Regions from separate parts of the Mesorhizobium sp. YL-MeA3-2017 genome, predicted to be linked through region 3. Evidence: predicted binding sites of a transcription regulator. Region 3 holds the regulator's gene; each other region holds the start of a gene.
The links. The regulator LexA, encoded in region 3, represses DNA repair genes until DNA is damaged. The targets are predictions, from matches to a motif close to TGTTCNNNNTGTGTTCNG.

Region 1 (5,627 bases), 2.9 Mb from region 3:
CGCGTAGCCTAAGAAGCCCAGGCCTGCCGCAAAGCAAATGCCTGCATTGGCCGCGAGCCGGTCGACGGTAATGGTGTGGCTAAGCCAGCCGGAGCGGCGATTGGATGGCAGGATGCCCATGTTTTCGGCGTAGGTGCGCGAGATCGCTCCGAAGGTGATGAGCTGCATGCCGGCAACGACCATGAAGCAAGCCGCGACGAAGGTGTTGAGGTCGAGAGAGAGATTGTCGATTACCCTTAGCGGCCCGAACACCAGCAATGCTCCAAATAGCGTGCCGATGCCGCACAACGCCGCACCCGGTATGAAGAACAGCCAGCGCGGATTGTACATCAGGAGGAATTTCAGATGGCGCCAACCGTCGCGCCACGTCTTGAGGTGTGGGGGGCGGCTGCGACCGTCCGGTTTCAAGGTCGTGGGCACTTCGTCGATAACAAATCCGGCGAGCGCGCTGCGCACCACCATCTCGGAGGCGAATTCCATACCTGTAGTCTGCAGGTTCAATGTGCGGATTCGCTCGGCTTTGAAACCACGCAGGCCGCAATGAAAATCGTTCGTCCTGATGCTAAAAAACAGCCTGCCCAAGAACGACAGGACGGGATTGCCCAGATATCGATGCAGCATTGGCATCGCTCCAGGCTCGATGCCACCCTTAAAACGGTTGCCCATGACAAGGTCAGCGCCACCGCGCAAGCGCTCGATGAACGCGTCGAGCTGCTCGAAGTCGTAGGAATCGTCGGCATCACCCATGATGATGAAGCGGCCTCGAGCAGCGGCGATGCCGCCTTGCAAAGCCGCGCCATACCCTTTTTCGGTGACTGGCACGACACGTGCCCCAAAGGTCGTAGCAATATGCTGGGAACCGTCCGTGCTGCCATTGTCTGCGATCAACACTTCGCCCGATATTCCTGAGCGGCCCAGAAAGCTCTTTGCCTTCAAGATACAAGTTGCGATGGTCTCGGCCTCGTTGAGGCAAGGCATGAGGATAGTCAGTTCCAGGACGTCCGGCGTCGGCTCGATGGTAGGAGCTGTAACCGCCTTGTCGAACTTCTTAGCGAGCGCGCCCAACGCATCCCTCCCATCAACCCAAGCAGCGGGGACTATGGGCAGCAAAGCCTTAAGATTTCGCTGAAACACAACTCCCGGTCGCTAGAAGATTCGACTGGTGGATTGGCAGCACGAATGCCAGGCGCTACATCATCGCCACCTGGAAATATCGCGCTCACCGGAGACCCTCCATGCCCCTCAAAGTCGCCGTCCAGATGGACCATGTCTCGACCGTGAACATCGCCGGCGACACGTCGTTCGCGCTGTCGCTGGAAGCGCAGCGGCGCGGCCACCAGCTCTTCCACTACACGCCGGACCGGCTTTCCATGCGCGACGGCAAGGTGTTCGCCCGCATCGAGGAAATGCAGGTGCGCGATGTGAAGGGCGACCATTTCACCCTTGGCGCGCCAGTGCGCACCGACCTGTCGGAAATGGACGTGATCCTGCTGCGCCAGGACCCGCCCTTCGACATGAACTACATCACCACCACGCACATTCTGGAGCGCATCCATCCGAAGACGCTGGTGGTCAACGACCCGGCCTGGGTGCGCAACAGCCCGGAGAAGATCTTCGTCACCGAATTCGCCGACCTGATGCCGGAAACGCTGATCACCAAGGATCCGCAGGAGGTTGCCGCCTTCCGCAAGGAGTTCGGCGACATCATCGTCAAGCCGCTCTACGGCAATGGCGGCGCCGGCATCTTCCACCTGCACGAGGCCGACCGCAATCTCGGCTCGCTGTTGGAAATGTTCGGCCAGCTGTTCCGCGAACCCTATATCGTCCAGCGCTACCTGAAGGACGTGCGCAAGGGCGACAAGCGTATCATCCTGATCGATGGCGAGCCTGTCGGCGCCATCAACCGGGTGCCGTCGGACACGGAATCGCGCTCCAACATGCATGTCGGAGGCCGCGCCGAGAAGACCGAACTGACGGCACGCGAACGCGAGATCTGCGCCCGCATCGGCCCGGCGCTGAGGGAACGCGGTTTTATCCTTGTCGGCATCGACGTGATCGGCGACTACATGACTGAGATCAACGTCACCTCGCCGACCGGCATCCGCGAGGTGAAGCGTTTTGGCGGCGCCGACATCGCCGCCCTGTTCTGGGACGCGGTGGAGGCGAAGCGGTGACCCTGAAGACCTATACCGGCAGTTGCCATTGCGGCGCCGTCCGCTTCGAGGCGGATGTCGACATCGCTGCCGGTACGGGGAAATGCAACTGCACGATCTGCACCAAGATGCGGCTGTGGTCCGTGGAGGCGCGCGCGGAAACATTCCGCCTTGTCGCCGGCGAAAGCGAGCTGACCGACTACCAGGGCAAGAACGACGTCGCGCACCACTTCTTCTGCAAACATTGCGGCGTGCGGGGCTTCGAGCGGGTGGACACACCCAACATGACCGGCGCCACCTATTTCAATATCAATGTCGCCTGCCTGGATGGCGTCGACATCGACGAACTGATGGCTGCCCCCGTGACCTATCGCGACGGCCGCAACGACGACTGGGGTTCGACGCCCGCGGAGACCCGGCACCTCTAAGCGGTGGAGTTGGCGATGTTCCGCCCGATTCAACCGCATACAACCCGGCCTACAGCCTGGGCGCGACGATGTTCCCTTATTGTTCTTGCTTTGATCGATAATCCATGCTTGTCTTCGGCCGTTAGCCAGACTTGATCGCCCGGACATGGGCGGCCACTGCTTCGGGGGCAGCATGGTTTCGCGGGTCCGTACGGTTGCATTCCAGGGCATCGAGGCCGTGCCTGTCGATGTGCAGGTGATGGTCGCGCCCGGCAAGGTCGGCATGCAGATCGTCGGCCTGCCGGACAAGGCGGTCGCCGAAAGCCGCGAGCGGGTGCAGGCGGCCCTTCACGCCTCCGGACTGTCGATGCCGGCGCGCAAGGTGACGGTCAATCTCGCACCGGCGGACCTGCCCAAGGAAGGCAGCCATTACGATTTGCCGATCGCGCTTGGCCTGATGGCGGCGCTTGGCGCCATCCCCGGCGATATGCTGGCGGCCTATGTCGTACTGGGCGAGCTTTCGCTGGACGGCACGATCGCGGCGGTGGCCGGCGCGCTGCCGGCGGCGATCGGCGCCAATGCCGAAGGGCGCGGGCTGATCTGCCCCCATGCCTGCGGCCCGGAGGCGGCGTGGGCCGGGCCCGATATCGACATTTTGGCGCCGCGCAGCCTGATCGCCATGGCCAATCATTTCCGCGGCACGCAGGTTCTGTCGCGGCCGGAACCCGGCGTGCACCACGGCGCCCGCGACCTGCCCGATCTCGCCGACATCAAGGGGCAGGAAAGCGCCAAGCGGGCGCTGGAGGTTGCCGCCGCCGGCGGGCACAATCTCTTGATGGTTGGACCGCCCGGATCCGGCAAATCCATGCTGGCCCAGCGCCTGCCGTCCATCCTGCCGCCGCTGGCGCCGAAGGAACTTCTGGAAGTGTCGATGATCGCCTCGGTCGCCGGCGAGCTGGCCGAAGGCAAATTGACCGACAGGCGGCCGTTCCGGGCGCCGCATCATTCCGCCTCCATGGCTGCCATGGTCGGCGGCGGGCTGCGGGCCCGTCCGGGCGAGGTCTCGCTTGCCCATCACGGTGTGCTGTTCCTCGATGAGTTTCCCGAATTCTCGCCGCAGACGCTGGATGCGCTGCGCCAGCCGCTGGAAAGCGGAGACTGCATGATCGCGCGCGCCAACCATCGGGTTACCTATCCGGCGCGCATCCAGTTGGTTGCCGCGATGAATCCGTGCCGATGCGGCATGGCCGGCGAGCCCGGCTATCGTTGCCTGCGCGGCGACCGTTGCCGCATCGACTACCAGGCCCGCATCTCCGGGCCGCTGCTCGACCGTATCGATCTCAAGGTCGACGTGCCGGCGGTTTCGGCCAGCGACCTGATCAAACCGGCGCGGACGGAACCGAGCGCGATCGTCGCCGGGCGGGTCAGCCGTGCCCGCCAGATCCAGCGGCTGCGCTTCGAGGCGCGCGGTCTCGCCGGCGAGACACTCAATGCCCATTGCGCGCCCGGCGTCATCGAGGACATCGCTAGGCCCGATGCCAATGGCATGGCGCTGCTTGGCGAGGCCAGCGAGAAGCTCGGCTTTTCGGCGCGCGCCTATCATCGTGTGCTGAAGGTTGCCCGCACGCTGGCCGATCTCGACGACTGCGAGACGGTCAGCCGCATTCATCTGGCCGAGGCGATCTCCTATCGCATGGCGTCGGAGCGGCTGTCGCAGGCGGCGTAGGCTGGAAACCGGGCCAGCCAGGACGATGTTTGGGCGATTTCAGACGAATCGGCCGGCAGCAAATCGAATAGGCCCATGAGAGCCACCCATCGCGCGCCAGAGCCGCTGTGCAGCCTGCGCGAAGGCCAGCGCGCAGCAGCACCCAAGGTCGCTGCCGCGATCGCCTTCATTCTGGGAAACTCGAAATTTACTGGACCGCGCCGACCAGAACCTGTTGGCCATCGCGGATGGAAACCCAGCGGCCGGTGTTGTCGATGGCCTGGCGTTTCAGATAGCGATAGCCGGTCTGGTCCCATGACTTGACCTTGTCGGTCAGGTTGTCGAGCACGAAATCGCCCTTGTCGGTGCGCACCGTCAGTACGGCATGGCCCTCGCCGTCGGGCTTGCGCACCACGGTGATGAGCAGGTCCGACAGGGAAACGCCGAGCCTCGCCAGCCGGCGGCGCTTTTCCAGCACATAGTCCTCGCAGTCGCCGACACCCTTGTCGGGATAGGCCCAGACTTCGTCCTTGCCGTAGATTTCGAGATCGCTCATCGGCTTGACCGCCGCGTTGACCGAAGCGGTGACGCTGGTGAGCTTGCCCCACAGTCCCGCGGTGAGGCGCGCCGGCGCAAGGTCTTTCGGGCGCACCGAACATTCGGCGGGGCGGGTCTTGCAGAAATCGTAGTGGCCGATCGGCTGCGAGGTCGGTCCGCCCGTCGCCATGACGCTGGCCGCCGCCGCCGGCAGCGTGAACCACGTCGCCACGGTCAGCCCAATCGCCGCCGCCGCGAAGAAACGCAAGCCGTGTGCCGCCGGTGAGGAGTTCATTGTCCCCCGCTCGCCCCTGTTCTTAACAAAACGTTAAAGGCGATTTACATGGCGTGTCAATTCACCCGAAGGACGGATTCACGTCGAGGGTTAATTGCATCCAGGCGACAGCGGTGATTGTGCAACACCCGTCCACAGCCGCGACATCCCGTCGGGCCGGCGATACGGACCATGCGATTGAAGGGGCTGACGCGCCCCGCCGACGGCCGCCGCTCACGGCACCATCGCGCCGATGGCGCCGCGCCAGTTCTAGGCCTGGGCGGCGCGAACGGTCTTGCGCTTCACCGCCACCTTGTTGGTGCGGCCATAGCTGGTGATGAAGTCGACGATGCGCGGCACGATCTCGGCGCGGAAGCGCGAGCCGTTGAAGACGCCGTAATGGCCGACCGCCGGCTGCATGTAATGCACTTTCATGTCGGCTGGAATGTTGACGCACAGGCCCTGCGCGGCCTCGGTCTGGCCGATGCCGGAAATGTCGTCGTTCTCGCCCTCGACCGTGAACAGCGCGACATTGCGGATGGCCGCGGGAT
Region 2 (5,627 bases), 2.6 Mb from region 3:
TGCATGGATTTGATTAGGCCCGACCGGCGTTATACCGATGCAGTAACAGACGACGGAATTGGCGGCAGAGCCACGGCCTTGACACAATATGCCTCGGCTGCGTGCGAAGCGAACGATGTCATGTACGGTCAAGAAATAGCGCGCATACCCCATTCGCCCGACCAGGGCCAATTCTTCCCTGATACGCGAGGACACGGGCTGCGGTACTCCGTCAGGGTAGCGCTCCACTGCTCCTTCCCAGGCAAGTCGTTCCAGTTCCTGCTGCGGCGTTGCGCCATCGCGCGTCGGTTCGTCGGGATAATTGTGACGTAATTCCTGTAGTGAAAAGCTGAGGGTCTCGGCGAAGCGCAGCGTTTCGGTAAGCGCCTGTGGATGGCGACGGAAAAGACGAGCCATTTCTTGCGTCGGCTTCATATGGCGCTCAGCATTTGCAGCGAGTTCCATTCCAGCCTCGGCTACAGGGACGTTGAGCCGGATCGCAGTCACCACATCCTGCAGCGGTCGCCGTTCTGCGCAATGATAGAGTATGTCGTTAGTGGCCATGAAAGGCAGACCAGCGGCTTGTGCCAGACCTTGAGCCTGCTCGATGCGAAAGAGGTCGTCGCCTTGATATTTGGGCGCGGCAGCGAGCCACAGATTTCGACCGAAACGTTCCTTCAACCGGCATAACAGCGGTAGTTCATCTTGGCCGGGGGAAAGACGGGGCAGTATGGCGAGAGATATATGGTCACCCCCTTTGAGGAGGTCGTCGAGATAAAGTAGAGGAGCCCCCTTTTCTCCGCGAAGATTCGCTTCGGTTAAGAGCCGGCACAGATGCCCCCAACCGGTTCGGTCCTGAGGATAGGCCAAGATATCCGGGACACCGTCGCAGAACACCAACCTGCAACCGGGATGATAAGGCAGCCAAACCGCCTCGGTCTCGTTGGAAAGCTGAATATGCCGCGATTGGCTCCAAGCACGCACCACACCGGCAACGGTATTACGATCTGCAAGTCCCATGGCGGTGTAGCCCAGCGCGCATGACATCACGACCAACTCCTCCGGGCGCGAGGCGCCGCGCAGGAAGGAAAAATTCGACTGCACGCCGAACTCGGCATAGGCCGGCAGGGCAGATGGCGCGCGCAGGTTGGCCGTCTTCATGCGAACACCCCATGCATGAACCAGCGCGGCGGCGGTTCGGAATCGCTGTAAAAGCCCTGGCGATAGAGCCAGTAGCGGCGGCCGTCCGTATCCTCGACGCGATAATAGTCGCGTGTCGGCTCCTGCTTGCGCCACCACTCCGCCGCGATGCGTTCAGGGCCCTCGACGCTGGCGACACGGTGCAGCGCGCGCCGCCAGCGGAACTGCGGCGGCGGGCCATCCGGGATTTCCGTGGCCGGAACCTCGATCGGTTCCGGCACCCGGAACAGCCGGATCGGGCGTTCCGGCTGGAAAGGCGTTGTGGTGGGCAGGTTCCTGGGGGCGGCGGGTTTCTTCGGCGGCGATACACGCTGCGGCGGGTTCTCCCAGTAGGGGATGGTCGTGACGGCCCGTTCCGGCAGATGGCTTTCGATGGCGACCGGTTTCATCACGGCACCATCGCCCAGGCGGGCACGGATACGGTCAACGAAGAGAGCGAGACCTTCCTCGTCTTCCTCGACATCGCCGGCGAGGTCGGCTTGTCGTATATCGAAAGGCGCGGTGGTCAGGACGGCGAGGCGAACGAGATCGAAACCGTAGCCGGCATCGAAATCCTCAGCGATCGCGGCCAGCCTTTCATGGAACAGTTTCTGGACGAGCCGCGGCTCACGCATCGGCCGCGACGTGCCGACGACAAGCCGGCTGACCACGCCATCGACCCTGAAAAGCAGGAGTGCGAGCGCCCTGGCGCCTTCGCCTCGCCGTTCGAGATCGGTTTTCAGCGCCGTCGCGAGCAAGAACACCAGACGCTCGATGTCGTCGGTCAGGGTGATCGGCTCGGCAAGATGCCGCTCGACCGAAAGAGGCGCGACGGGCAGGCGCGGCGACACCGCCTCATCCTGCCGGCCGAGCGCCTGGTCGAGCCGCAGGAGCAGGGTCGCGCCGAAACGGCGCACCAGCGGCGCGCGTGGCGCCGCCATGACGGCGCCTGCCGTGCGAAGACCGACGCTTTCCAGGCTGCCGCGCACCTGCGGATCGAGGCGCAGCGCGGTCAGCGGTAGGGGTGCCAGGAGCCTCTCCTCATCACCACGTTCGACGATGCATTGCCTGGAAAATCGCGCGGCAGCCCAGGCAGCCCCGGCTGTCGAGGCGATGCCGGCGCGCACGTCGAAACCCTGATGGAAAAACCGGGCCAGGATCTCATCCAGCATGGCGCGTTCGCCGCCGAAAAGATGCGCGCAGCCGGTGATGTCGAGGAACAGGCCGTCGGTACCGTCCAGGGCGACCAGCGGTGTGTAGCGGTCGCACCAGTCGGCCAGGCTTTCGAGCAGGCGCAAATCCGCCTGTGGATCGGCTTCGATGATGTCGATCGCCGGATGCATGGCGCGGGCGTCGGCGATGCCCATGCCGGGTTTCAGGCGCAATGCCTCGGCTCGTTCATCGAGCGCGGCGATGCGTTGCGCGTTGCGGTCGCGATGGCTGATCACCAGTGGGTGATGACTGGAAGGGCGGGAACGCCACGACCGCCCCAGGCGCTGCCGCAGTATCCGCTCCGCCGGAAGATGCGGAAACCAGAGCGACAGGATCCTTTGCTCCTTCTTGCGCGTCCCTTCGCCATTTGCCGGTTCCGCCCACGCGCTTTCTGTCCAGGAATGTGCGTTCATCGGGGTTCCACTCCAGTGTGAATTGTCCAGGCTGTGCCGCGCGGCTCTTGTCGATGGTGACGGTGAAGGCCGGGCGGCCGATCGAGCCGTCCAGCGGTCCGGCGACGGTGAGGCGAGGTGCGGCGGGTGCGGGGGCGACGACAAGACGGACAGGGGCGGCCGTCGGTTCGGCGAAGGCTGCCTGGCGCAGCAGGAATACGGGCCGGCCAGCCATCTGCGCGCGCCGATGCAGCCGCCGCGTCGCCGTGAGGTCGAGCCGTTCGGAATTGCCGCGCAGCTCCAGAACGACGGCCGAGAGCGCCGTCAGCCCGGCCGCTTCCTCGGCGATCCACAAGGCGTCGACGAGCTTTGGCGCCTCGGCATAAAGCAACATCTCGGGCGCGATGCCGAAACCGGCCTGAAGACCCCGCGCGTAAGGAAAGCCGGCCTCGCGGAAGATCTCGGCGGTGCCGACCCAGAGGATGGGGGCAGGCGAGCCCGCCGCTTTCAAGGCCAGGCCGGCAAGGGAGAGCGCGAAACCGGCGACGGTGCCGGCGTCGCGCGTCTCGGCGCCATGGAATTCGGTGAGGGCGGCTTTCGGCAGGCCGCCGCCCAGGGCGGCGTCGAGGCGGCCGGCACCCGTCGCGAGCAGCCCATGGCTTTCGGCCACGCCGCCACGGCGAACCAGCATGCGATCCGCGTCGAAGGCATCGCCGGCAGGCGCGTCGAGGCGCTCGGCCAGTGTTCCTTCGATTTTCGCGATCTGGCGGCGCAGGGCAAAAACAGTGTCCCGCACCACAGCGCTTGTCGCCATGGTGTTCCGTTCCGTCGATATGTTCCTGTTATGTTCTTATAGATTCCAGAGGGCGGAACGAGAGTCAAGCGGAGTCGTGAAGAATTTATTCCTCTTCCAGGCGGGCACTCGTCTCCGGAGCGTCCGGCATTTGCCGATTGTGCCGCAACGGCCTATATGCCGAATGTCAAAGGACAAAGAATGGCCCGCATCTACAAGACCCGCACCTGGCATGGGGAGCTTTCACCCTCCCTGGAGGAAATGGAGCTCCTGGCGCTGGAAGCCTATGCGCATCTGCCGGAAGAATTCCGCAAGCTGACCGGCGAGATCGTCATCCAGATGGCCGAGTTCCCGACCGACGAGATCATGGACGACCTGTCGCTGGAGACGCCGTTCGACCTGCTTGGCCTGTTCGAGGGGCGCGGCATCGCCGAACGCTGGAACCCGGCGACCGGCGAAGGGCCGAACCGCATCACGCTCTATCGCCGCGCCGTCCTCGACTACTGGGCCGAGAACGAGGAGACACTGGGCGACATCGTCACCCATGTGCTGATCCACGAGATCGGCCATCATTTTGGCCTCTCCGACGACGACATGGAGCGGATCGAGGCGGCCGTCGAATAGACTTTTCGATGCGTGGCCTCAGCGGCCGCCCGTCACCAGTCGCTCAGCTTGGTCTCGCCGGGAACATAGTCCTGGCCGTCTATGTCCTTCACCACGGCCTGGCCGCAGCGCATCGCCTTTTCTTTTTTGTCGTAGGCATAGGTCGGCGAGCCATAGAGGTGCCAGCCCTTGTTCAGCGCCGCTGTCACCTTATGGCAGAAGGTGGCGTCGTCGACGGCGGTGAGAAAACGGTAAAGTCGCATGAGCGGGTCCTGTCCTGTATAGGGTAGCGGCGATCATGCGCCGATGCTTGTGGCTTTCGCCAGCAATTTTTCGGCCTGGGCGAGGTGCAGCCGCTCGACCATCCGGCCTTCCAGCGCGATCACGCTTTTTCCGGCGTTCTCCGGCCTGCCGAAGGCCTCGACAACGGCGCGGGCCTCGGCCAGCGCCCGCGGCGACGGCGAGAAGGCGGCATTGGCGGCCTCGATCTGCGTAGGATGGATCAGCGTCTTGCCGTCGAAGCCCATGGCCGCAGCGTCGGCGCATTCGCGCAGGAAGCCGGCCGAATCGTGGAAATCATTGTAGACGCCGTCGAGCAGCGCGATGCCGCCGGCGCGCGCGGCCAGCACCATCTGCATCAGCCATGGCATCAGATAGCGTCGGTCCGGCGTCGCCTGGATGCCGGTCTCCTTGATCAGGTCGTTGGTGCCGGCGACCAGGCAGGCGAGCCGCGAGGCGGGATCGCGGCCAAGCTCGGCGATGGCGGCGATGTTGATCAGCGCCTTGGGCGTCTCGATCATCGCCCACAACTTGACCTCGTCGGGCATGTCGGCCTCGTCGAGGGCATCGCCGGCTTCCAGGATGTCGCGCGGCGTATCGATCTTGGGCAGGAGAATGCCGTCGGGCCGGCAAGCAAGGGCCGCGGCCAGATCATCCGGGCCGCTTTCGCCGCCAAGGCGGTTGATGCGCACCACCATTTCGCAGCGTCGCTTTGGGCGGTCGGCGAAGATCGCGCCCAGCCTGTCACGCGCCGAAGCCTTCTCGCCGGAAGCGACGGCGTCCTCCAGATCGATGATGACCGCATCGCAGGTAAGGGCCGGGATCTTGGCCAGTGCCCGCTCGTTCGCGGCGGGAATGTAGAGCACGGAGCGGCGCGGACGATAGGAAATCTCAACCATCTGGTCTTCTTGCCCGGCAAAGCTGGCCCTTGCAAGCTCTTGCGGGAGGGTGGCTGAACCTGCTTTCCTTCAGCGCGGCAATTCGGGACTTCAGTTCATGGCGCAATACGACATCGTGATCATCGGCGGGGCCATCGTCGGCGCCTCGGTTGCCTATTACCTCCGCGAGGAAGGGTTCACCGGCTCCATCGCGCTGATCGAGCGCGATCCGCAATTTGCCCATGCGGCGACGACGCTGTCCTGCGCCTCCATCCGCCAGCAGTTCTCGATCCCTGAAAACATCCGCCTGTC
Region 3 (5,627 bases):
ATCGGCGCCACCGGCTTCTTCATGGGCAAGCCGAAACTGGTGACGCCCGCGAACGATGCGATGCCCGTCATGGCGCGCCTGTCGGTGGCGGTCGAAACCGCGCGGGAGACAATCGCTGCCCGCATTCGCGCCACCATCGGCGGCGCGGAAGGCGAAATCGCCGCCGCGCTGATCGTCGGCGTGCGCGCCGGCATTCCAGAACCCGTCAACGAGGCGATGCGGCGCACCGGTATCTATCACATCATTTCCATTTCCGGCCTGCACATGGCGCTGGTGGCCGGAACCGTCATGGCGCTGCTGCGCGGGACCTTCGCGCTGTTTCCGGATTTTTCGGCGCGGCATCCGGTGAAGAAATATGCGGCCCTTGCCGCGCTGGTCTCGATCGCTGCCTATCTCGCCATCTCCGGCATGGTGGTGGCCGCCGAACGCAGCTTCATCATGCTGGCGGTGATGCTGGTCGCCGTTCTCTTGGATCGTGCCGCGCTGTCGATGCGCAATCTGGCGATATCGGCGGTCGTCGTCATCCTGATCGCGCCGCACGAGGTGGTCGGGCCCTCCTTCCAGATGTCGTTTGCCGCCACCGCCGCGCTGATCGGTGCCTATGCTGCCTGGTCCGAACGCCGGGGCATCGCGCCGACCGGCCCGCCGCCGGCGCGGTCGCTGGCGGGATTTCTCGTACACAAGTCGCTGGTGGGGCTGATCGGTCTCGCCGTGACGTCCATCGTCGCCGGTCTTGCGACGGCCTTGTTCGCGGCCTGGCACTTCCAGCGCATTTCGCCGCTCAGCCTGCTCGCCAACCTTGCCGTGATGCCGATCGTCTCGCTTGTCGTCATGCCGGCCGCCGTTTTCAGCGCGCTCGCCATGCCGTTCGGGGCCGACGGACCGTTCCTCTACGCCATGGGCAAGGGGTTGTCGGCGATGATGGCGATCGCCGAATGGATCTCAGCACGCTCGCCGGTCGATGCCGTCGGGCTCGTCTCGACGCAATCGGTTTTGCTGGTCACGGCCGCACTGGCGATCGGCGCCATGGCCACGACATGGCTGCGGCTGCTCGCCGTGCCGCTGGCCTTCGCCGGCATCGTGGCGATGGACGATGTCGAGACGCCCGACGTGCTGGTGGCCGAGGATGCGCGCCTCGTCGCCATGCCCATCGGCGGCGGCGAACTGGCGGTCAGCCGGCCGCGCCCCAATGCGTTCACGCTCGACAATTGGCGCCGCGCGCTCGATGCCGAGACTGTCGTCCTTCCCGAGACGGCGGCATCGGCCGGCGTCGCCTTGGCGGACGCGCAGGACCTGCCGCCCGGCACGCCGTTTCTGTGTGCGCAGGATCTCTGCTTTGCCCGCCATCCCGATGGCCCGGTCGTGGCGACGGCGCCCAATGCGCGCGCCGCGAAGCCCGCCTGTGCGGTCGCCGCCGTGATCGTCATCGACGACGCCACGGCGCGCGATCTTTGCGAGGACGCCGCCGTCGTCGTCATCACCCGACAGGATCTGGCCCGCGCCGGCAGCGCGGCGGTCTATTTCGACCCGCAAAATGCCGCTGCTGCCGCAACGGCGCGCTTCGCCCTCGAAGACAGCTCCCGGCCCTGGCACGCGCAGCGCCGGTTTTCACGCGAGGCGAGGGGCCTGCCGCCCCGGCAGCAGGAGCGCGTGAAGTCCAATGCCAAGGCAGGCAAATTCGATGCCTCGGCAAACAGATTCGATGCCGACACAAACAGGCGCGATGCGCGTGCGAACAAACGCGATGCCACGCCGAACGGTCCTGATGTCACGACAGAACAACGAGATCACGCGCCTCAAACGCCAGAAAATTAGCCGGCTATCAATTCGGCAAGACCGCGTCCACTAAACCGGCTCCGCGACATTTCAGCGGAGGAAAGAGACCTGCTACGAGCGCTTGGAGCCGGCTCCGAGCGCGTCGAGCCGACCTGTTCCGGCCTCATTAATAGCGGCGGATCAGGCCGACCAGCTTGCCTTGCACCTTGACCCGGTCCGGCCCGAAAATGCGGGTTTCATAGGCCGGATTGGCGGCCTCCAGCGCAATCGACGCGCCCTTGCGGCGGAAGCGCTTCAGCGTCGCTTCCTCCTCGTCGACCAGTGCCACGACGATCTCGCCGGGATTGGCGGTGTTGGCATTGCGGATGATGACCGTGTCGCCGTCGAAAATGCCGGCCTCGATCATCGAATCGCCTTTGACCTCAAGGGCATAGTGGTCACCGCCCGAAATCATGTCAGGCGGCACCGAGATGGAATGCGTGCGGTGCTGGATGGCGTCGATCGGCACACCGGCGGCGATGCGGCCCATGACGGGAATGGAAACGGCGGAGCCGGCATCGTCGTCATTGCTGGCCGACTGCGGGCGCTGCGGCTCCTTGGCCGCCGGGCGGCCGAGGCTGCCTTGGATGACGGCCGGCGAAAACCTCCTGGCCGCGTTGAGGCCGGGCGCGATGGAATCGGGCAGACGCAAAACTTCGAGCGCCCGGGCCCGGTTCGGCAGCCGGCGGATGAAGCCGCGCTCTTCCAGAGCGGTGATCAGGCGGTGGATGCCGGACTTCGATGCAAGATCGAGCGCCTCCTTCATCTCGTCGAAAGAGGGTGGGATGCCGCTTTCTTTCAGTCGTTCGTGGATGAAGAGCAGAAGCTCGTGTTGCTTGCGTGTCAGCATTGTCACCCCCAGGGGACTGGAACCGGAATCAGTAAAACAAACCCGGAACAAACACTATCTGTTCCATTTGTGTTCCGCAACCATTTAAAGTTTAATGAATCTGTTGACGCTTTGTTCAGCCTGATGCCGCCGGAACTCGATCTCGACTTTTTCGTCGCGCCGGGGCGAGTGGCTTTGCAAATGGCAGAATCGAGGCGCCACTGCATGGTTGAGCAGAACAGGCGCGCGGTGTGAAGAGCCCGGGCCTGCAACAAAGGCACGGCCCGGCCGGATTGTGCCAAGCCGGCCGACAAAGACGTTGCTGCTACGCGTCCCGCGCCTTCCAGCCTGGTGATTACTCGGCAAAAAGATTCGCAGCCATGTAGTCGACAAAAACCCGAACCTTGGGCGAGAGGTATCGGTTGGTCGGCCAAAGGATCCGAAACGTCCCGGCCTCGCTAAGGTAGTCTTCCAGTAGCGGCACCAGCTTTCTCTCGGCCAGGCCTGAGGATACGGCAAACGGCGGAAGGCATGTGATGCCGAAAGATCGTTCGGCGAGATAGATCAATGGTTCCAACGTGCTGGCGACCGTGGTGACGGGAAGGTCGAGCTTCAGCTCGCGTCCATCGCGCGCCAGCGGCCACGGTTCGAGCCGTCCCGAATTCGCGAAGCGATGATGCAGGCACCGATGCAGGAGGAGGTCCTCCGGCACACTCGGCCTGCCGTTTTCGGCGAGATATTCGGGTGCCGCGACAATCATGTGCCTGAATGTCCCGAGCTTGCGGCTCATCAGGCGCGTGTCCTTGACGTCGCCCGTTCGAACGACGGCGTCGAAACCCTCCTCGATGACATCGACAAGCCGGTCGGTGAAATCGAGATCGAGGTTGATCTGCGGATATGTTGCCATGAAAGCCGACAGCGTCGGCATCAAAAGCATGCCGGCCAGGGGAAGGCTCACGCGAAGCTGCCCGCGCGGGGTCGCCTGCGACCGCGACAGCTGGGCCTGAGCTTGTTCGAATTCCGCCTGGATGCGCCGGCAGCTGTCGAGGAAAAAACTGCCTTCCTCGGTCAGCGCCATACTGCGCGTCGAGCGGTGAAAAAGGCGCGCGCCCATCTCGTCCTCGAGCCGCAGGATGGCCTTGCCGACAGCGGAACCCGACAGGCCGAGCCGTTGCGCAGCGCTCGCGAAACTTCCCGCCTCGGCCACCTGAATGAAAATGCCAAGCGTTCCAAGCGTATCCATGGAGAGTCAATTCCGGAAAAAATATCCGATGTGATGAGAATACCGGACCATTTATCCGATATTTCCGTCCCGATATCCAGATGCCGTCGCGCACAGTCCGCCGCGATCCTCAAATGGAGATACGCATGACCACCCAATCGAACGCCGCCTTCGCGGCCACTCCCCAGCCAACGACCTTCATCGTCAACGTCATCCACGCCCACCCCGGAAAGCAGGAGGAGGCTTTCGCCATCATCCAGGACGTCGTGCACTATGTCGCCGAACGCAAGGAAGGTTTCCTCTGGAGCACGCTGGCCAAGAGCACGGACGGACAAACGGTCGTGAATGTCGAAGCGATCCAGGGCGCCGGCGATGTCGACACGTTCTTCTCCGATCCAGTCTTCGTGGAGAAGTTCCGCAAGCTGGACGCGGTGTCCAAAAGCGAATTTCACACCTACACCGTCGGCGATCTCGTGCTGCCGAAGCGCGTGGCGGCGACCTGATTCACCTAACGATGCCGCGCGCGACGGTTCGAGAATCGGGATCGGTGTTCGGTAAAAACAACGCGTAAATTCAAGGGATTAAAGAGCTTTTTGTACGTCCGAGGCGGACGTGCGGCGGCTTGAAAACAGTTCTTCGCTGCCGCCAGTTTTTTGCTCCGCTCGTCAGCGCAGCATCAGCACCTGGCAGGGCTCGCCGGCGATAGCGGCGGCGGCGAAGGGCGGGCGCACGATCAGCCCGTTGGCATCGGCCAGCGTGCGCAGCATCGAGGAGTCCTGGATGCCCAACGGGGTGGCGATGAGGGCGCCAGCGCGCTCCTCCACGACCGCGCGAACATAATCCTGGCGCCGATCATTAGCCGGCATATTACTTGCCAGTTTCACCTCGCGCATGTCTTGCCTGAAGAGGCGCCCGCCGAGGCGGGCGAGCAGCGGTTTCAGGAACAGTTGCGAGCAGACCAGGCTGGCGACCGGATTGCCGGGCAGGCCGATGCAGCGAATGGCGCCCATGCGGCCGAACAGCAGGGGCTTGCCGGGGCGCATGGCGAGCTTCCAGAAGTCGAGCGTCATGCCTTCGCCGGTCAGCACGTCGTGGACCAAATCGTGGTCGCCCACCGAGGCGCCGCCCAGCGTGACGATGATGTCGGCACCGGCGTCGACGGCATGCCTGACCAAAGCGGCGATCGCGTCCTTGCGGTCGGCGGCGATGCCGAGGTCGAGCGCCCTGGCGCCCACCGCCTGCGCCGCGGCGGCGACGCCATAGGCGTTGGACGAGATGATCTGGCCGGAACCAAGCACGCTGCCCGGCGGCAGCAATTCGTCGCCGGTGGCGATGATGGCGACCAGCGGCCGGCGAACGACAGCCACCGTGGGGTGATTGGCGGAGGCGGCAAGCGACAAAGCGGCGGCGTCAAGCAGCCGGCCTTTGTCGAGCAGCACGTTGCCGCTCTCGAAATCCAGGCCCTTGCGGCGCACATTGCGCCCTTCGGCGGTCGGCTCCAGAAGTTCGACCGTGCCGTCGCCGAGATTGCGCACGTTTTCCTGAATGACGACGGTGTCGGCGCCGGCCGGCAGCGGCGCTCCGGTGAAGATGCGCACGGTCTCGCCGGGTCCCACCGTTCCGGTGAATCCGCGGCCCGCCGGCGCCTGGCCGATCACCGTGAGGCGACCCGCCGCAGCCGCCACGTCCGCGCCGCGGGCGGCATAGCCGTCCATGGCGGAGGCGTCGAAAGGCGGTTGCGTGCGCAGCGCCACCAGCGGC
Region 4 (5,627 bases), on a different contig from region 3:
GCAAGCATGCGCTGTGCTGAAAACGCCGGGCCGCTCAACTCCAGGCCCCGCGCATTCTGGCACGCAGATCGACGCTGGCTCGCGATCTCGCACCCATGCCCGATTTGGTTTCCGCCACGGGCCAAGTCGTCTGTTCGAAATGCTGGAGCGCGTGATCCGGAATGAACCGTGAGCGCAGCCCGTAGACATGTCGATCACCGCGTCCGACCTGGTTCTCGACATAGAAGCGTTGCGGCATCATGAGATGCAATGAATCCTTGGCTCGCGTCATCGCAACGTAGAGAAGCCTGCGTTCCTCTTCGATCTCCTTGCGCTCGCCGGCGCCCAGGCAGGCGGGGATGCAACCGTCCACGACGTTAAGGACGTAGACGTTCTTCCATTCCTGTCCCTTGGCGGAATGGATGGTCGACAGGAAGAGATAGTCATCGTCGCGGTGCGGCGGACCGGCATGGTCGCTGCTGGCCGCAGGCGGATCGAGGGTTAGGTCGGTCAGGAAACGTTCGCGTGACGGATAGCCGGCGGCAATCTGCTCCAGTTGCATGAGATCGCCGCGCCGGGCTGCCGCGCTTTCGTGAATGCGCTCGAGATGCGGCTCGTACCATAGCCGTACGTGTTCGAGGTCTGAGGGCCAGCTTGACGATTTACGTCTAAGCTCATCGAAAAGCGTTACGAATCCCGGCCAGTCTTCGGCCACGCGTTGAGGGGCACGCAGCGCCTGAAGTCCCATGGTAGGGTCGAGTGCAGTTTCCATAGCGTCGATCACTTGTCCGGCGAAGGAGGGGCCGACGCCGGGCAGGAGCTGCAGCACGCGGAAGCCGGCGACGCGATCACGCGGATTCTCGGCGAAGCGCAAGGTTGCCAGGACGTCTTTCACGTGCGCGGAATCGAGGAATTTCAGGCCGCCGAACTTGACGAACGGGATATTGCGTCGCGTCAGTTCCACCTCGAGCGAGCCGCTGTGATGCGTCGTCCGGAAGAGCACGGCCTGCTCCTTCAGCCGCGTGCCGGCTTCCCGTTCGGCGAGGATCGCGTCGCAGACATAGGTTGCTTGGGCGGTGTCGTCGCGGACAGTGACGAGCGCGGGCTTCGCCGACGACTTGCGCTCTGTCCAAAGGTCCTTGGTGAAGCGTTCCTCAGCTTCGGCGATCACCGCATTTGCCGCAGCCAGGATGGGCTCGGTCGAGCGGTAGTTGCGATCGAGCGTCACGACTTCCGCTTCAGGCGTGAAACTCTTTGGAAAGTCGAGGATGTTGCGGATGTCCGCCGCGCGGAACGCGTAAATCGATTGCGCGTCGTCTCCGACGACCGTCACGCCGCTCCCGTCGGGCTTCAGCGCCAGAAGAATTGCCGCCTGCAGGCGATTGGTGTCCTGGTACTCGTCGACCAGGATGTGATCGAAGCGGGAGCCGATCTCCTCGGCAAACGCGGCTTCCTTCGCCAGCTCGGCCCAATAGAGCAGCAGGTCGTCATAGTCGAGCACGTTCTGCGCCTGCTTGGCCTCGACATAGGCGGCGAACAGCTTCTTCAGTTCGTCGACCCAGTTGTGGCACCAGGGAAAGTCGTCGGCGAGAACCTCGTCAAGCGGCGCCTGCGCGTTGACCGAGCGGGAATAGATCGACAGGCAGGTCTGCTTGGCAGGGAAGCGGCTTTCGGTCTTCGAAAGGCCGAGCTCATGCCGAATAAGATTCATCAGGTCGGCGGAGTCCTCGCGGTCATGGATTGTGAAGGCCGGATCGAGGCCGATATCCAAAGCATAGTCGCGCAGCAGGCGCGCGCCGACGGAGTGGAAAGTCCCCGCCCATGTCAGGCCATCGGTCATGACGGAAGCCCGGTCGCCGAGCACCTGGGACGCGATGCGTTCCACCCGCTTGGTCATCTCGACCGCGGCGCGTCGGGAGAAGGTCATCAGGAGGATGCGGCGGGGATCCGCACCGTTGACGATAAGATGGACAACGCGATGTGCCAGCGTGTTGGTCTTGCCCGATCCTGCTCCGGCGATGATGAGAAGCGGCCGGGCAACTTTGCCGGAGCCGTGTTCGACCGCCAGGCGCTGGCGCTCGTTGAGGCTCGACAAGTAGTCGACAGGCTTCGGCGAATCAAAGGCGATGTTCATCGCCACATGCAGCATTGTTTCCGTTTCGTTCGCAAGAGATCCGATCGTCGTTGCTATGCCTGCCGTGCCGCAGGGTCACTCGCGGTCCGCCGATAGGCTGCGAAAAAACTCGTCGCGGCGATCGCCGGACGCCTTCGGCAAAGGGTCCGTCAACCTCCGCTTTCCCACTGCGATCGTCTCGGACAGCGCCTATATGATGGAAGAACTCGAACCAGGAGATTCAAACGATGACCAAGGAACGCGCGGTGCTCGCAGGCGGCTGCTTCTGGGGCATGCAGGATTTGATCCGACGCCGTCCCGGCGTGATTTCCACCCGCGTCGGCTATAGCGGCGGGGATGTGCCGAACGCCACCTATCGCAACCATGGCACCCACGCCGAAGCGATCGAGATCGTGTTCGATCGGGACAAGGTCGGCTACCGCGATCTCCTCGAGTTCTTTTTCCAGATCCACGATCCGACGACTCGCAATCGCCAGGGCAACGACATCGGCTCCAGTTACCGCTCGGCGATCTTCTATACGACCGACGAGCAGAAGCGGGTCGCGCAAGACACGATCGCCGATGTGGACGCTTCCGGCCTCTGGCCCGGAAAGGTCGTGACCCAGGTGACGCCGGCGAGCGATTTCTGGGAAGCGGAACCGGAGCACCAAGACTATCTCCAGCGCTATCCGGACGGCTACGCCTGTCACTTCCCCCGGCCGAACTGGAAGCTTCCGAACCGAGAAAAAGCGCACCACGCCGAATAGCTTTCGTTCCCGCGTATTGCTTCGGCAATCAGTTCGTGTCGCGCCCGGTTTGTCGACAATCTTCCGCACGCTGCGAGGGGGCGGGCTGCTCTTAAGGTTGTGGGAAGTCAGTGACCGCCCAGTCCAGCATCGCCAGGGAGGCGAGCCCGCCACGCCGCGAAGCAACGACATCGTCTGACGGCGACCTCCCCATGGAATACCGCTCTCGTGCGCTTCAAAGGCCTAGAAGGTGATCCATCATCCATCGAACTACGTAAAACGAAGCATGAAGAATTTGGTAAGTTTCCATATTGCTTTGATGTCCCTCGGGTTTGGCGGCGGCCGCTATTTCGGCGGATGGACGACAAACGCGAGGGTGCCCATGTCATAGACAACGCAATCATAACCCGCTGCATCCCAATGAATACTCGCCAAAAAGCTATTTCTCCCTGGTTTCGAGCCGCAATCGTCATCGTTCCGGTCATTGCAGCCTCGCTTTTGGGACAGTGGGCCACGTATCCCAACCTCGCTTCATGGTATGCGGGCTTGGTCAAGCCGTCGTTCAATCCACCGAACTGGATTTTCGCGCCCGTATGGACAGTTTTGTACCTTCTGATGGCCTACTCGGCGTGGCGCGTTCTCAAAATTTCCGACGATGACGCTGAGCGTCGTTTCGCGCTGACGCTTTTCTTTCTTCAACTTGCACTGAACGCAATGTGGTCATGGCTGTTTTTCGGATTGCACAATCCGCTCGCCGGCCTGCTCGACATAGTGCCGCAATTCCTGCTCATCCTGGCAACGATCGATCGGTTCCGCAGGCTCGATCTCGCGGCCGCTTTCTGCCTCGTGCCGCTTGCAGCCTGGGTGGCGTTCGCGTCCTTGCTCAATTTCGAGATCTGGCGTCTGAACGGTTAAAGGGACCGCGACACGCATGGCTGATGACAACGCAAATCAGGACATCTCGCGGCCAGTAATAGTATGGTTTCGAGACGATTTGCGTTTGGGGGATAATCCCGCGCTGAATGCCGCCGCGCAATCTGGACGACCTGTTTACTGCATCTATGTTGACGATGAAGAATCCGAGGGGTTGCGCCCGCTCGGCGGGGCTTCACGCTGGTGGCTTCACGGCTCGTTGCAGGAATTGGACGATGCTTTGCGTCGACGGGGCGGCCCCCTTTTCATCCATAGAGGCCAAGCGTCGACGGTCATCCCTCGTCTTGCCGCCATGATCAATGCAGCGGCTGTTTTCTGGAACCGAAGATACGGCGCAGCAGAGCGAGCGATCGACGAGACAGTCAAGACCGCGCTGAAGGCACAAAAAGTCGAGGCGAGAAGCTTCAACGGCCACCTGCTCTACGAACCGTGGTCGGTAAAGACAAAGACAGGCGGATCGTTTCGGGTCTTTTCCGCATTCTGGCGCGCCGCTCATCAAGTAGGAGATCCGGAACTGCCGCTCCGCGCGCCATCGCGACTGGAATTCTTCGACGGGTCGCACAGCGACGAACTGTCCTGCCTTGCCCTTGCCGACCTGAGGCTCGAACCTTCGTCGCCCGACTGGGCCGGCGGATTGCGCGCCAATTGGAAACGCGGCGAGGCTGGCGCGGAGGTGCAGCTTGAAAAATTCTTGAATGAGCACCTGGGGAAATATGCTGATTTCAGGGATTGTCCCGGTCGGCCCGATACCTCGCGACTTTCACCCTATCTGCGCTTCGGGAATATCTCAGCTCGCGAAGTGTGGCATGCGTCGGCGGCCGCGACGAATGCGGCCTCTCATCGAACCGGCAATCGCAACCTGGAGAAATTCCAGTCCGAACTGGGCTGGCGGGAATTCTCCTACCACCTCCTCTATCACAACCCGGCCCTTGCTTCTCAAAACCTGCAGCCGCGTTTCGACGCGATGCCATGGAAGGAAGATCCAAAAGCATTTCGGGCTTGGCAGACCGGGACAACGGGCTACCCTATTGTCGATGCGGGAATGCGTGAACTCTGGAATACCGGGTGGATGCACAATCGCGTGCGCATGGTGGCCGCGTCGTTCCTGATAAAGCATCTGTTGATCGATTGGCGCCACGGCGAATCTTGGTTCTGGGATACGCTAGTCGATGCCGATCCGGCCAACAATGCTGCAAGTTGGCAATGGGTGGCCGGGTCCGGTGCCGATGCCGCGCCATATTTCCGCATCTTCAACCCTACCCTTCAGGGGCAAAAATTCGATCCCGGGGGCGACTATGTAAGGCGTTGGATTCCTGAGCTTGACGAGTTTCCTGCATCCGCCATCCACCGCCCACGGCAGGCTCCCGATAAAGCATCGGGACGAAATCCGAAAACGGGCGTCGCTTATCCTGCGCCGGTCCCGCCGGGCGTTAAAAGCGTATGACGATCTGGCTTGACGGATGCAACAGCCGCTCCGTCTTCAGGCTGGTGCAAACTGGATCGCCGGAAAACCCGGCAGCGCCTTCAAACACCCGGATTAGCATCCGCTTCGCGCAAGACGTAAAATCCGACATCAATGATTCCGGCCCTGAAGCCGGCCTCGCAATAGCAGAGATAATATTCCCAAAGCCGACGGAATCGTTCAGGAAAGCCCATCGCTTCGATCTTCGGCCAAGCCGCCAGAAAGCGTTTGCGCCATTCGACCAGGGTCTTGGCGTAGTCGTCGCCGAAGCTTTGTGTTGAAACCAGTGTCAGACCGGCAGCCCGGGCCTGGCCAGCAATGACCGCTTTCGTGGGGAGCATTCCACCTGGAAAAATATGACGCTGGATGAAGTCCGGAGTTCGACGGTAATCTT

Region 1: the regulator LexA is predicted to act here: its motif matches at 2,651-2,668, upstream of QFZ88_RS14910 (YifB family Mg chelatase-like AAA ATPase).
Region 2: the regulator LexA is predicted to act here: its motif matches at 3,597-3,614, upstream of QFZ88_RS13605 (ImuA family protein).
Region 4: the regulator LexA is predicted to act here: its motif matches at 2,129-2,146, upstream of QFZ88_RS28635 (ATP-dependent helicase).

What each region holds. Positions count from the first base shown of each region.
Region 1 is NZ_JAUSVH010000001.1:3,100,620-3,106,246, reverse strand. Features, by position in the region: gene QFZ88_RS14925 (glycosyltransferase family 2 protein) at 1-1,134, opposite strand, end outside; gene gshB (glutathione synthase) at 1,236-2,174, shown strand; gene QFZ88_RS14915 (GFA family protein) at 2,171-2,581, shown strand; gene QFZ88_RS14910 (YifB family Mg chelatase-like AAA ATPase) at 2,754-4,286, shown strand; gene QFZ88_RS14905 (transglutaminase-like cysteine peptidase) at 4,474-5,097, opposite strand; gene QFZ88_RS14900 (polyhydroxyalkanoate depolymerase) at 5,347-5,627, opposite strand, start outside.
Region 2 is NZ_JAUSVH010000001.1:2,827,238-2,832,864, reverse strand. Features, by position in the region: gene QFZ88_RS13615 (error-prone DNA polymerase) at 1-1,140, opposite strand, end outside; gene QFZ88_RS13610 (DNA polymerase Y family protein) at 1,137-2,606, opposite strand; gene QFZ88_RS13605 (ImuA family protein) at 2,557-3,576, opposite strand; gene QFZ88_RS13600 (metallopeptidase family protein) at 3,757-4,179, shown strand; gene QFZ88_RS13595 (DUF1737 domain-containing protein) at 4,212-4,421, opposite strand; gene QFZ88_RS13590 (HpcH/HpaI aldolase/citrate lyase family protein) at 4,455-5,336, opposite strand; gene QFZ88_RS13585 (NAD(P)/FAD-dependent oxidoreductase) at 5,434-5,627, shown strand, end outside.
Region 3 is NZ_JAUSVH010000001.1:214,520-220,146, reverse strand. Features, by position in the region: gene QFZ88_RS00915 (ComEC/Rec2 family competence protein) at 1-1,815, shown strand, start outside; gene lexA (transcriptional repressor LexA) at 1,943-2,665, opposite strand; gene QFZ88_RS00905 (LysR family transcriptional regulator) at 3,000-3,887, opposite strand; gene QFZ88_RS00900 (antibiotic biosynthesis monooxygenase) at 4,013-4,369, shown strand; gene glp (gephyrin-like molybdotransferase Glp) at 4,532-5,627, opposite strand, start outside.
Region 4 is NZ_JAUSVH010000003.1:233,926-239,552, forward strand. Features, by position in the region: gene QFZ88_RS28635 (ATP-dependent helicase) at 35-2,113, opposite strand; gene msrA (peptide-methionine (S)-S-oxide reductase MsrA) at 2,341-2,859, shown strand; gene QFZ88_RS28645 (TspO/MBR family protein) at 3,067-3,753, shown strand; gene QFZ88_RS28650 (cryptochrome/photolyase family protein) at 3,770-5,215, shown strand; gene QFZ88_RS28655 (SAM-dependent methyltransferase) at 5,296-5,627, opposite strand, start outside.